Regions from separate parts of the Shewanella sp. VB17 genome, predicted to be linked through region 1. Evidence: riboswitches for the same ligand, from Rfam matches in the RefSeq annotation. Region 1 holds a riboswitch; the other holds the start of a gene.
What was found. Region 1 has a riboswitch for lysine ahead of lysC (lysine-sensitive aspartokinase 3). Riboswitches for the same ligand answer to the same signal wherever they lie in the genome.
Positions count from the first base shown of each region.

Region 2: another riboswitch for lysine. It lies ahead of HQQ94_RS16705 (Na+/H+ antiporter NhaC family protein); the one in region 1 lies ahead of lysC (lysine-sensitive aspartokinase 3).

Region 1 covers NZ_JABRVS010000001.1:4,591,938-4,596,550, forward strand. The annotation lists gene HQQ94_RS19780 (succinylglutamate desuccinylase/aspartoacylase family protein) at 1-643, opposite strand, end outside; gene lysC (lysine-sensitive aspartokinase 3) at 660-2,015, opposite strand; lysine riboswitch at 2,151-2,327, opposite strand; gene arcA (two-component system response regulator ArcA) at 3,213-3,932, shown strand; gene HQQ94_RS19795 (S9 family peptidase) at 4,006-4,613, opposite strand, start outside.
Region 2 covers NZ_JABRVS010000001.1:3,877,560-3,882,172, forward strand. The annotation lists gene HQQ94_RS16700 (thymidine kinase) at 274-852, opposite strand; gene HQQ94_RS16705 (Na+/H+ antiporter NhaC family protein) at 990-2,558, opposite strand; lysine riboswitch at 2,638-2,857, opposite strand; gene HQQ94_RS16710 (electron transfer flavoprotein subunit alpha/FixB family protein) at 3,023-3,946, opposite strand; gene HQQ94_RS16715 (electron transfer flavoprotein subunit beta/FixA family protein) at 3,946-4,613, opposite strand, start outside.

The DNA of each region.
Region 1 (4,613 bases):
AAATAGATTCATCCATCGCCCCACCAAAATCATTAGGGATAAGCAAGGTATAAGGAATAGAGAAGTAGGATGCTGCTTGAACGTCGTATTGCGGGCAGTAGAGATGTTTGCATGATTTAGGACCAGTATGCAGATCCAACACAATATCGGCTTGGTGGGCCATCGATTGCAACATAACCGCTTGCTGATGACCGGTAGTGATCCCCCACTCACTTTGTAAACGTGATTGACACGACTCGAGCAAACATTTTTTATAGGCGTGAATTAAATCAGTATCGTTAAGTGTTTTATTGTTCTGATACCAATCCACAAGATCGATATCATGTGCTAAATATTCACGATTCCAATTGACCCCAGTGATAGGATCGAAACGGCCTAAGGTAAACTCACCACTTTTTTGATTAATCCCTAGGGGGTTAGCCAAAGGAACCAAGGTAATATCACCGCAAATATTGTATTGTTCAAGTCGCTTCATGAGCTGATAGATAACCGCATTTCCCTGCACTTCTGCCCCATGAACATTGGCCTGAATATATACACTCGGCCCACTTGCATGCAAAGCTTTAAGCTTAAATATCGGTATAGTTAGGTCTTGACCTGTCGCCAGCTCGCCTATTTTTAACGACTCTTGGAAAACACGCATTATCTATCCTTTAATGTCATTCAGTTTCAAATAGGTTTTTATGCAATGCGCTGACCACTTGAGCCGCTTCAGCTTCCGCCACCAATACACATAAATTATGTGGGCTGGCCCCTTGGCATATCATCCTCACATTATGAGGTTCTAGCACCTCAAACACACGGCGACAAACCCCAGCTGTAGAAGCAATTCTATTGCCAACAATGGCAATTAAAGCCAAACCGTCTTCAACTCTCACTCGACAATGTTGCGACAATTCTTGTAACAGCGCTTCACTCAATAAACCATTGCCAGCTGAATCGGATCCGGTTTTATCTAACGTTAAAGAAACATTAACCTCTGAAGTCGTGATCAAATCGACACTGATTTTATGCCGCGCAAGAGTGGCGAAAGTTTCGGCAAGAAAACCTTGAGCGTGGAGCATCTGCAAACTATGAAGATTGAGTAAAGTTTGATCTCGACGAACAGCAACGGCTCGATACACAGGAACATCTTCAACTTGATGACGTATCCAAGTCCCGCCACGTTCAGGCTCCCAACTTGATCCAACAAATACCTGAATTTTTTGTCTTACCGCAGGTAAAATAGTGGCAGGGTGTAATACTTTAGCCCCAAACGTCGCCATCTCAGCCGCTTCGTTAAAACTGATCTCAGCAATCGGTCTCGCCTCAGGCGCAAGACGAGGATCGGTAGTATAAATACCTGCCACATCAGTCCAAATTTCCACCGCTGTAGCTTTGAGTGCTTCTGCTAGTAATGCCGCAGAATAATCACTGCCACCACGCCCTAACGTAGTCGTTGCACCTAACTCATCGGCACCAATAAACCCTTGAGTAACAATAATTTGTGAAGTAAGTAAAGGAGCAAGATGTTCGGTTGCAAGATGAGCAATGGTTGCAATTTGGGGTTCAGCACGCCCAAAATGGCTATCGGTACGCATGATCTGACGCACATCGAAGGCACTCGCTGTGTTACCTTTCTCTCTCAATACTGCAGCAAAAAGGGCTGACGAGCATTGCTCTCCTTGAGCTAATAGTTCATCTATCGTCGCTTTGCTTCTATGGCAATTTAACGATTCACTTAAGGAGGTAATACGGCTTAACACGGCATCCAATCTGGCTGCCACTTCCTGCGGATTGCCAAGATCGTCTAAAATTTTATATTGAATATGAGCAATTTGCTTAATGAGCTGTTTACTACGTTCATCACTGATATTTTCTTGAGTTAACTCAACAAGTAAATTTGTCACACCGCTAGATGCACTCACTACCACAACGCGAGTATTGGGGTTCGCGATAATAATATCGGCACAGCGACTCATGGCACTGTGATCGGCAACCGATGTACCGCCAAACTTGGCAACAATTAAGGACATTAAACTGCCTCCACAGGAAGTAGACACAGGTAAGAAAAATTATTTTTGAACATTAACATTATCACGCTCCGAACACACTACGTTCGAAGAGCCTGGTGCAAAGATTACGCACCCCATAGAAGGGAAACAGATATCATCACCAGAAGCTCTCCACCAATAAAACGGTGACAATCGATTGGATTCAGCCTAATCGACCGATATTGTGTTATACCAAAAAACATCAATACCTCGGCGTTAATCTCCCTCATAAGCCATCATTAGAGTTTGGACTCCTACAGCTTACTACCTAGCTAACGCTCCTCTTCTGCACATTACCTTGCCGTATAAAAACAAACATGGTTAACATTAGAAAAGTATCAAATTCAGAGTAAACAAGTCAATGACTAAATAAATAATCATCATTAAAGATTCGCCTACCAGTCAACGATAAGGTCGTTACCGTTTTACAGCACTATTATTGAAGCTTCCTATCAAAAAGACGATGTTGGCATACACAAAGAAACAGCCCTCATGGGCAATGCGTAGTAATGATAGCAAACAGCAGTTCAGCAAAAAGCGTACAATTGAGCTGCAAACGTGTATCTTGATAACCCTCATAAAAGCGGTTAATCAACACGCTCATTGACATCATATCTCCCTGTTATCTTCAATAATATTGTGTTCAGTCGAAGTGGAAGCTTGTTTTTTGTGATCTAGGTCACTCTTTTTGAATTTTCACTTTTATTTAAAATCAATAAGTTAGAAAAACAAATGTGACACAGATCACGGCAAAGAGTTTATTTGTTAACATTTCATTTGTTAACAAATGCCTAAAACGAGTACAATAGCTATACTTGGTTCACTGGTCATTGCTAAAATATAGTGACTTTTTTGTTAGCCTAGTATCTAACACTGATAAAGAATCAGTCAGTTTGACTGCATAAAGATGTGAACCAAATAACATTTCGCATTTAATTTTTATTTTTATTTATTATCGTGGGGAACTAAATTCCACTATTATTAATCGAAGTGAATGTAGTCCGCGCTTCTATTGAATGAGGAGCGCATGCGTTAGCTAGTAGAAGTGTATTGTTATATATCAGTCCAGATTTGGAAGCACTTACTAGCACAGTAAATAGTCATCATGACGAGCTCGAGCGTTACAAGTCACGTACGCTTTTAGAACAGAACAGAATTGAATAAATTAGGTAAATTAATATGCAAAATCCGCACATTCTGATCGTAGAAGATGAAGCCGTTACCCGGAACACACTACGAAGTATTTTCGAAGCCGAAGGATATGTGGTAACTGAAGCCAATGATGGCGCTGAAATGCATAAAGCCATGCAGGAAAACAAGATTAACTTAGTCGTTATGGACATTAATCTTCCTGGTAAAAATGGTCTTTTGTTAGCACGTGAACTTCGTGAAATAAACAATATCGGTCTTATTTTCCTAACAGGCAGAGATAACGAAGTTGACAAGATTCTAGGTCTAGAGATAGGTGCTGATGATTACATCACTAAACCTTTCAATCCACGTGAACTAACAATCCGTGCTCGTAACTTATTAACTCGCGTTAATAGCACAGGTATTGAGTCTGAAGAAAAAAGTACTGTTGAATATTATCGTTTCAATGGTTGGAGTCTTGAGATAAACAGCCGTTCTTTAGTTAGTCCACAAGGCGAGTCATATAAACTGCCACGTAGTGAATTTCGCGCGATGCTGCATTTTGTTGAAAACCCAGGCAAAATATTAAGCCGTGCCGATCTTCTTATGAAAATGACAGGTCGTGAACTTAAACCACACGATCGTACAGTGGACGTAACAATACGTCGCATTCGTAAGCATTTCGAAAGCTTATCTGATACACCTGAGATCATCGCAACGATCCATGGTGAAGGTTACCGTTTTTGTGGTAATTTAGAAGTGGCGTAAAGCTCACGCTTATGCTCTTTACGGATAAAAGCCAGTCTAATGACTGGCTTTTTAGTTATTATCCCCTGTAAAATTACTTCAGCTCTCTTTCAAGAAAATCCGCCAGCGAACGATATAGATGGGTTCTTATTTTTTCACCACGCATGGAATGCTTAGATCCAGGATAATCGATCATCTGAAATAGCTTACCCTCATCCTGCAAGACTTTATACATTTTTGTGCTATTTTCGAACAACACATTATCATCCGCCATGCCATGGTACATCAACAACCCTGACTGATAATGCTTCGCATAAGGCATGACACTACTGGCTTCGTAGCCTTTGTTATTTTTATCAGGATGGCCTAAATAACGCTCAGTATAATAAGTATCATATAATGACCAATCAGTCACTGCAGAGCCAGCAATCGCCGCTTTGAAATAATCAGGGGCTTTAAATATCCCCATTAATGCCATATATCCACCATAACTGTGACCATAAAGAGCAATATTATCAGCATCCACATAAGGTAAACTTCTTAAATAATCAACGCCAACTTTCTGATCACTGACTTCAGCCTCACCGAGATGATGATAAATCACATGCTCAAATTTAGTTCCACGATTAGCAGAACCGCGATTGTCCAGTTGAAACACAATAAAACCCTGTTGTAATAGATACTGAGTAAAGTAGTCACTCT
Region 2 (4,613 bases), 710 kb from region 1:
CAGCTTTCTCAACTTAACAATATTAACACCAGAAAATGGTTGCTCTAAGGCTATTTCAATGATGAACAGACACCCCAGCTTATCGAGCACCTTACCGACTATTGGAGTTACTTTAAACGGTAAGATTAATGGCCATGTTCAAATACTCAAATCTGCACCTTGAGGTCCTTTGGGTATAGATTTTGTATGAATCACCAAAGGCACAAGAGCAATGGGATTACCCGCTATGCTTTGCCCTAAATTCGCGACTAAGAAAGCGTTACGCTAAACTCACTAATCCCATAAGCATTCACGAAAATGTTTACGGCACACTGAGTCATAACGTTCATTACCACCAATAGCTACTTGCTCACCATCACGCATAGCCTTACCTTCTTCGTCAAGACGAAGCACCATATTCGCTTTTCGACCACAGTGACAAATGGTCTTTAGCTCAACCAACTTATCAGCCCAGGCTAATAAATACTGACTGCCACTAAAAAGTTCACCTTGAAAATCAGTTTTAAGCCCATAACAAAGCACTGGGATATTCAAATTATCAACCACATGAGTCAGTTGTTTAACTTGCTCTTTACTGAGAAATTGAGACTCATCAATTAATATACAATGCATCGTCTCTGCTTTATTAGCATCTTCAATCATAATGGCAATATTATCGTCACAGCCAAACATGCATGCCTCAGTTTCAATCCCTATTCTGGATGCGACTTTTCCCACTCCATATCTATCATCAATAGAGGCTGTCATCACTAAAGTATTCATACCACGCTCGCGATAATTATAAGATGACTGAAGTAAAGAAGTCGATTTACCGGCATTCATGGCCGAATAGTAAAAATAAAGTTGTGCCAAGTCGATATTCTCTCATTAAATAATTTCTGTTAGCTTATCACCATTGATGCCAAAAGCTTATATCAAAGATAAAATGTCCCGTATCAAACAAAAAAGCCGCTTATAATAGCGGCTTTTTCTGGGGAGTACAGCTCAGTTTATACCGAAATGCGATTAACCTTAATTTTGAGGGCGATCACTGTTATCACGAGTAAGATACTGCAAGTCGCAAAACCGGCAATAACAGACTCGGTAAATCCAAGCACTGTGTAACCCACTAAACTAATAACAGCCACAATTAACGCATAAGGCAACTGAGTTACCACATGGTCAATATGATGGCAATTGGCTCCGGTAGACGATAAAATAGTGGTGTCAGAGATAGGCGAACAATGATCGCCAAACACAGCACCAGCTAATACAGCTGCCAGCATAGGTAACATCATATTAGTATGTGTTCCCATCGCCATATCTGCAGCGATGGGTAACATTATCCCAAATGTGCCCCAACTTGTTCCCGTTGAAAATGCCGTCAAACCAGCCAACATAAATAGTACCGCAGGAAGCAAAGCAAAAGGAATATTCCCTGTCGCTAAGCTCGCCATATACTTACCTGTTTCAAGTTGGCCAATCACACTTGCAATCGTCCAAGCAAATAACAAGATATAAATAGCGGGTAACATTGAGCGTGCCCCCTCAATAATCCCTTTCGCCATGTATGACTTATTTAGCCCTTGGCTTACCACTAACACCAAAGTTGATACCAAACCTACCGCAGCACCAAAGAATAAAGATGAAGCCACATCGGTATTTTCAAATGCACCAAGAAGGCTAAACGCTAAACCTTTAGCCTTAAGAGCATCACCGCCACTGCTGACCATAAAGTAAAAAGTAGCTGCTACCAGTACAGTGATAGGCAGAAACAACCCTAAAATTTTACCATTGTCAGCTTCAGGAAGATCTGAATTTGCCCCTGGTGGTAAACCTTTGGATTCATCATATAAGATACCTTTTTGCGCATTCAACTCATGTGTACGCATAGGGCCTATATCCAACCCTAGAAAAGCAACACATAGGAGTAATAATAGTGCGAATATCGCATAAAAGTTCATCGGGATCATCTGAATAAACACACTTAAATGACCTGAATCAGTAAATCCATGTGCTGTTAAAATCCCACCAATTAAGGCAATAATATATGCGCCCCAACTCGAAACCGGTGAAATAACACACACTGGCGCAGCGGTTGAATCAAGTAAATAAGCTAACTTACTACGAGAAATGTAATACCTATCCGTTAAAGGCCTCGCCACACTACCAACAACCAAACTGTTAAAGTAATCATCGATAAATACCACACAGCCTAAGAACATAGTTAATAATTTAGCATCACGCTTATTACGAATTTTTGTGCGTGCCCAGTCCGCAAAGGCTTTAGCTGAGCCACTGACAGTTATAAGTGCCGTGATCATCCCCAACAACACCAAAAAGCCTATTAGATAAAGGTTCCAACTGTTGAGACTACCATCATCCCAAAATAACCCCGCGATTTTTTCGGCTAAATACTGGCCTGAATTAATCACTGAAAAATCTGAAATCAATGTAGCACCAATAATAATACCAACCCCTAAAGAGAGCAGTACACGACGAGTAATAATTGCTAATAAAATTGCCACTACAGGAGGAAGCAATGAAAGTGCCGAATCGGCGTAACTTAAAGTTGTCATTTATATTTTTCTTCGTTTAAGTACGGAATGGAGAGCAACTGAACTGGTGGGATAATTAATATATATCGGGTACACCTATCGTATCAGTAGCGCTCCATAGTAATACCATATGTTAAAAGGTATAAAATCTTCTTGCCCTAAAAGACAAGAAATACTATGGCAGTGCTGCACCTATTCGATGTCAGCCCCAGCAGTAAACCGTGATGTGTATTACTACTTCGGCATTAAATCCTTTCATGATAGATAAACGGGCTCCCCCTACTATCACTACTGATATTTAATGCTCCTCTACATTCTCAGGACGTCATCTAACCTTGTTCCAAACGACGCGAAGGCCATAAAACCATAAACGGCTTTGGAGATCCTACCCCAAAGCTACTTGTTGTGATCTAAGTCACACTAATTCGAGTAAATTAAACCTTACTCAACTTAAGTTCAACACTAATGCGACACCTAAAACGGATTTAAACCAATTCAACCAGCTGGGGGACCACTTCAAACAGATCAGCCACTAGACCATAATCCGCAACTTGAAAAATAGGGGCTTCTGGATCTTTGTTAATCGCAACGATCACCTTAGAATTCTTCATTCCGGCAAGGTGCTGAATCGCACCAGAGATCCCAACAGCAATATAAAGATCTGGCGCCACTATTTTCCCCGTTTGGCCTACTTGAAGATCATTAGGCACAAAGCCGGCATCAACAGCGGCACGAGACGCACCCAACGCACCCCCAAGTTTATCAGCAAGCTGCTCTAAAATTGTAAAGTTTTCAGCACAGCCTAATCCACGACCACCAGAGACAATTATGGATGCAGCACCAAGATCTGGACGCACAGATTGAGTCAAACTTTGAGAAATAAAGGTTGATTGAGATTCAAAAATATTATCGATCGTAACCCTCGCCGCTGAGCCATCATTACTCACTTCATCAAAAGCACTACTACGTACTGTCATCACCTTCTTATCATCTAAGCTCTGCACCGTCGCCAACGCATTCCCCGCATAAATGGGTCTAACAAACGTATCTGTACTAACAACTTCAATCACTTCTGAAATTTGAGCCACATCTAATAACACCGACACCCTCGGCAATGTATCTTTACCATGACTGGAAGCCGCTGCGAGTATATGATCATAATCAGATGCAATGCTGACAATAAGCTCAGCAACATTATCTGCCATATGGCTAGCATAGGTAATATTATCAGCAACCAGTACTGTACTGACACCAGACAGTTTTTGAGTCGCTTCGACGACATTTCCGCACTCATACCCAACCACCAAGACATGGATATCATCACCAATCGCTTGAGCACAGGCAACGACTTTAGCCGTATCCAGTTTTAGATCACTATTATCATGTTCTGCTAACACTAAAATTGCCATTAAATCACCTTCGCTTCGTTTTTCAATTTTTCCACTAACTCAGCCACTGAATTCACCATAACACCTGATTGACGCTCAGATGGAGGTGACACTTTCAGAATACGTTGATGCAATTTCAAGCTAACACCTAAACTGTCAACAGACATAGTCTCTAACGGCTTACGTTTCGCTTTCATTATGTTAGGTAACTTAGCATAGCGAGGCTCATTTAAACGTAAATCAACAGTGACAACAGCAGGAAGTGGTAAGCTAAGACTCTGTAAGCCACCATCTATTTCACGAGTAACAGTAAGCACTTCACCTTCAAGTTTCACCTCTGATGCAAATGTGGCCTGAGGCATCTTTCCTAATGCTGCTAACATTTGACCTGTTTGATTGTTATCACCGTCAATAGATTGCTTACCAAGTAAAATGAGCTGGGCTTGCTCTTTTTTTTGTACACAATGGAGTAACTTAGCAATAGACAAGGGAACGAGCTCCTCATCAACTTCAACATGAATACCTCGATCGGCCCCCAGTGCCATAGCCGTCCGTAACTGCTCTTGTGCCGCTTTGGGCCCAATCGTGACCACCACGACCTCTGAAGCAACTCCCGCTTCCTTTAAACGAACGGCTTCCTCTACAGCAATCTCACAAAAAGGGTTAATTGCCATCTTCGAGTTTGCGG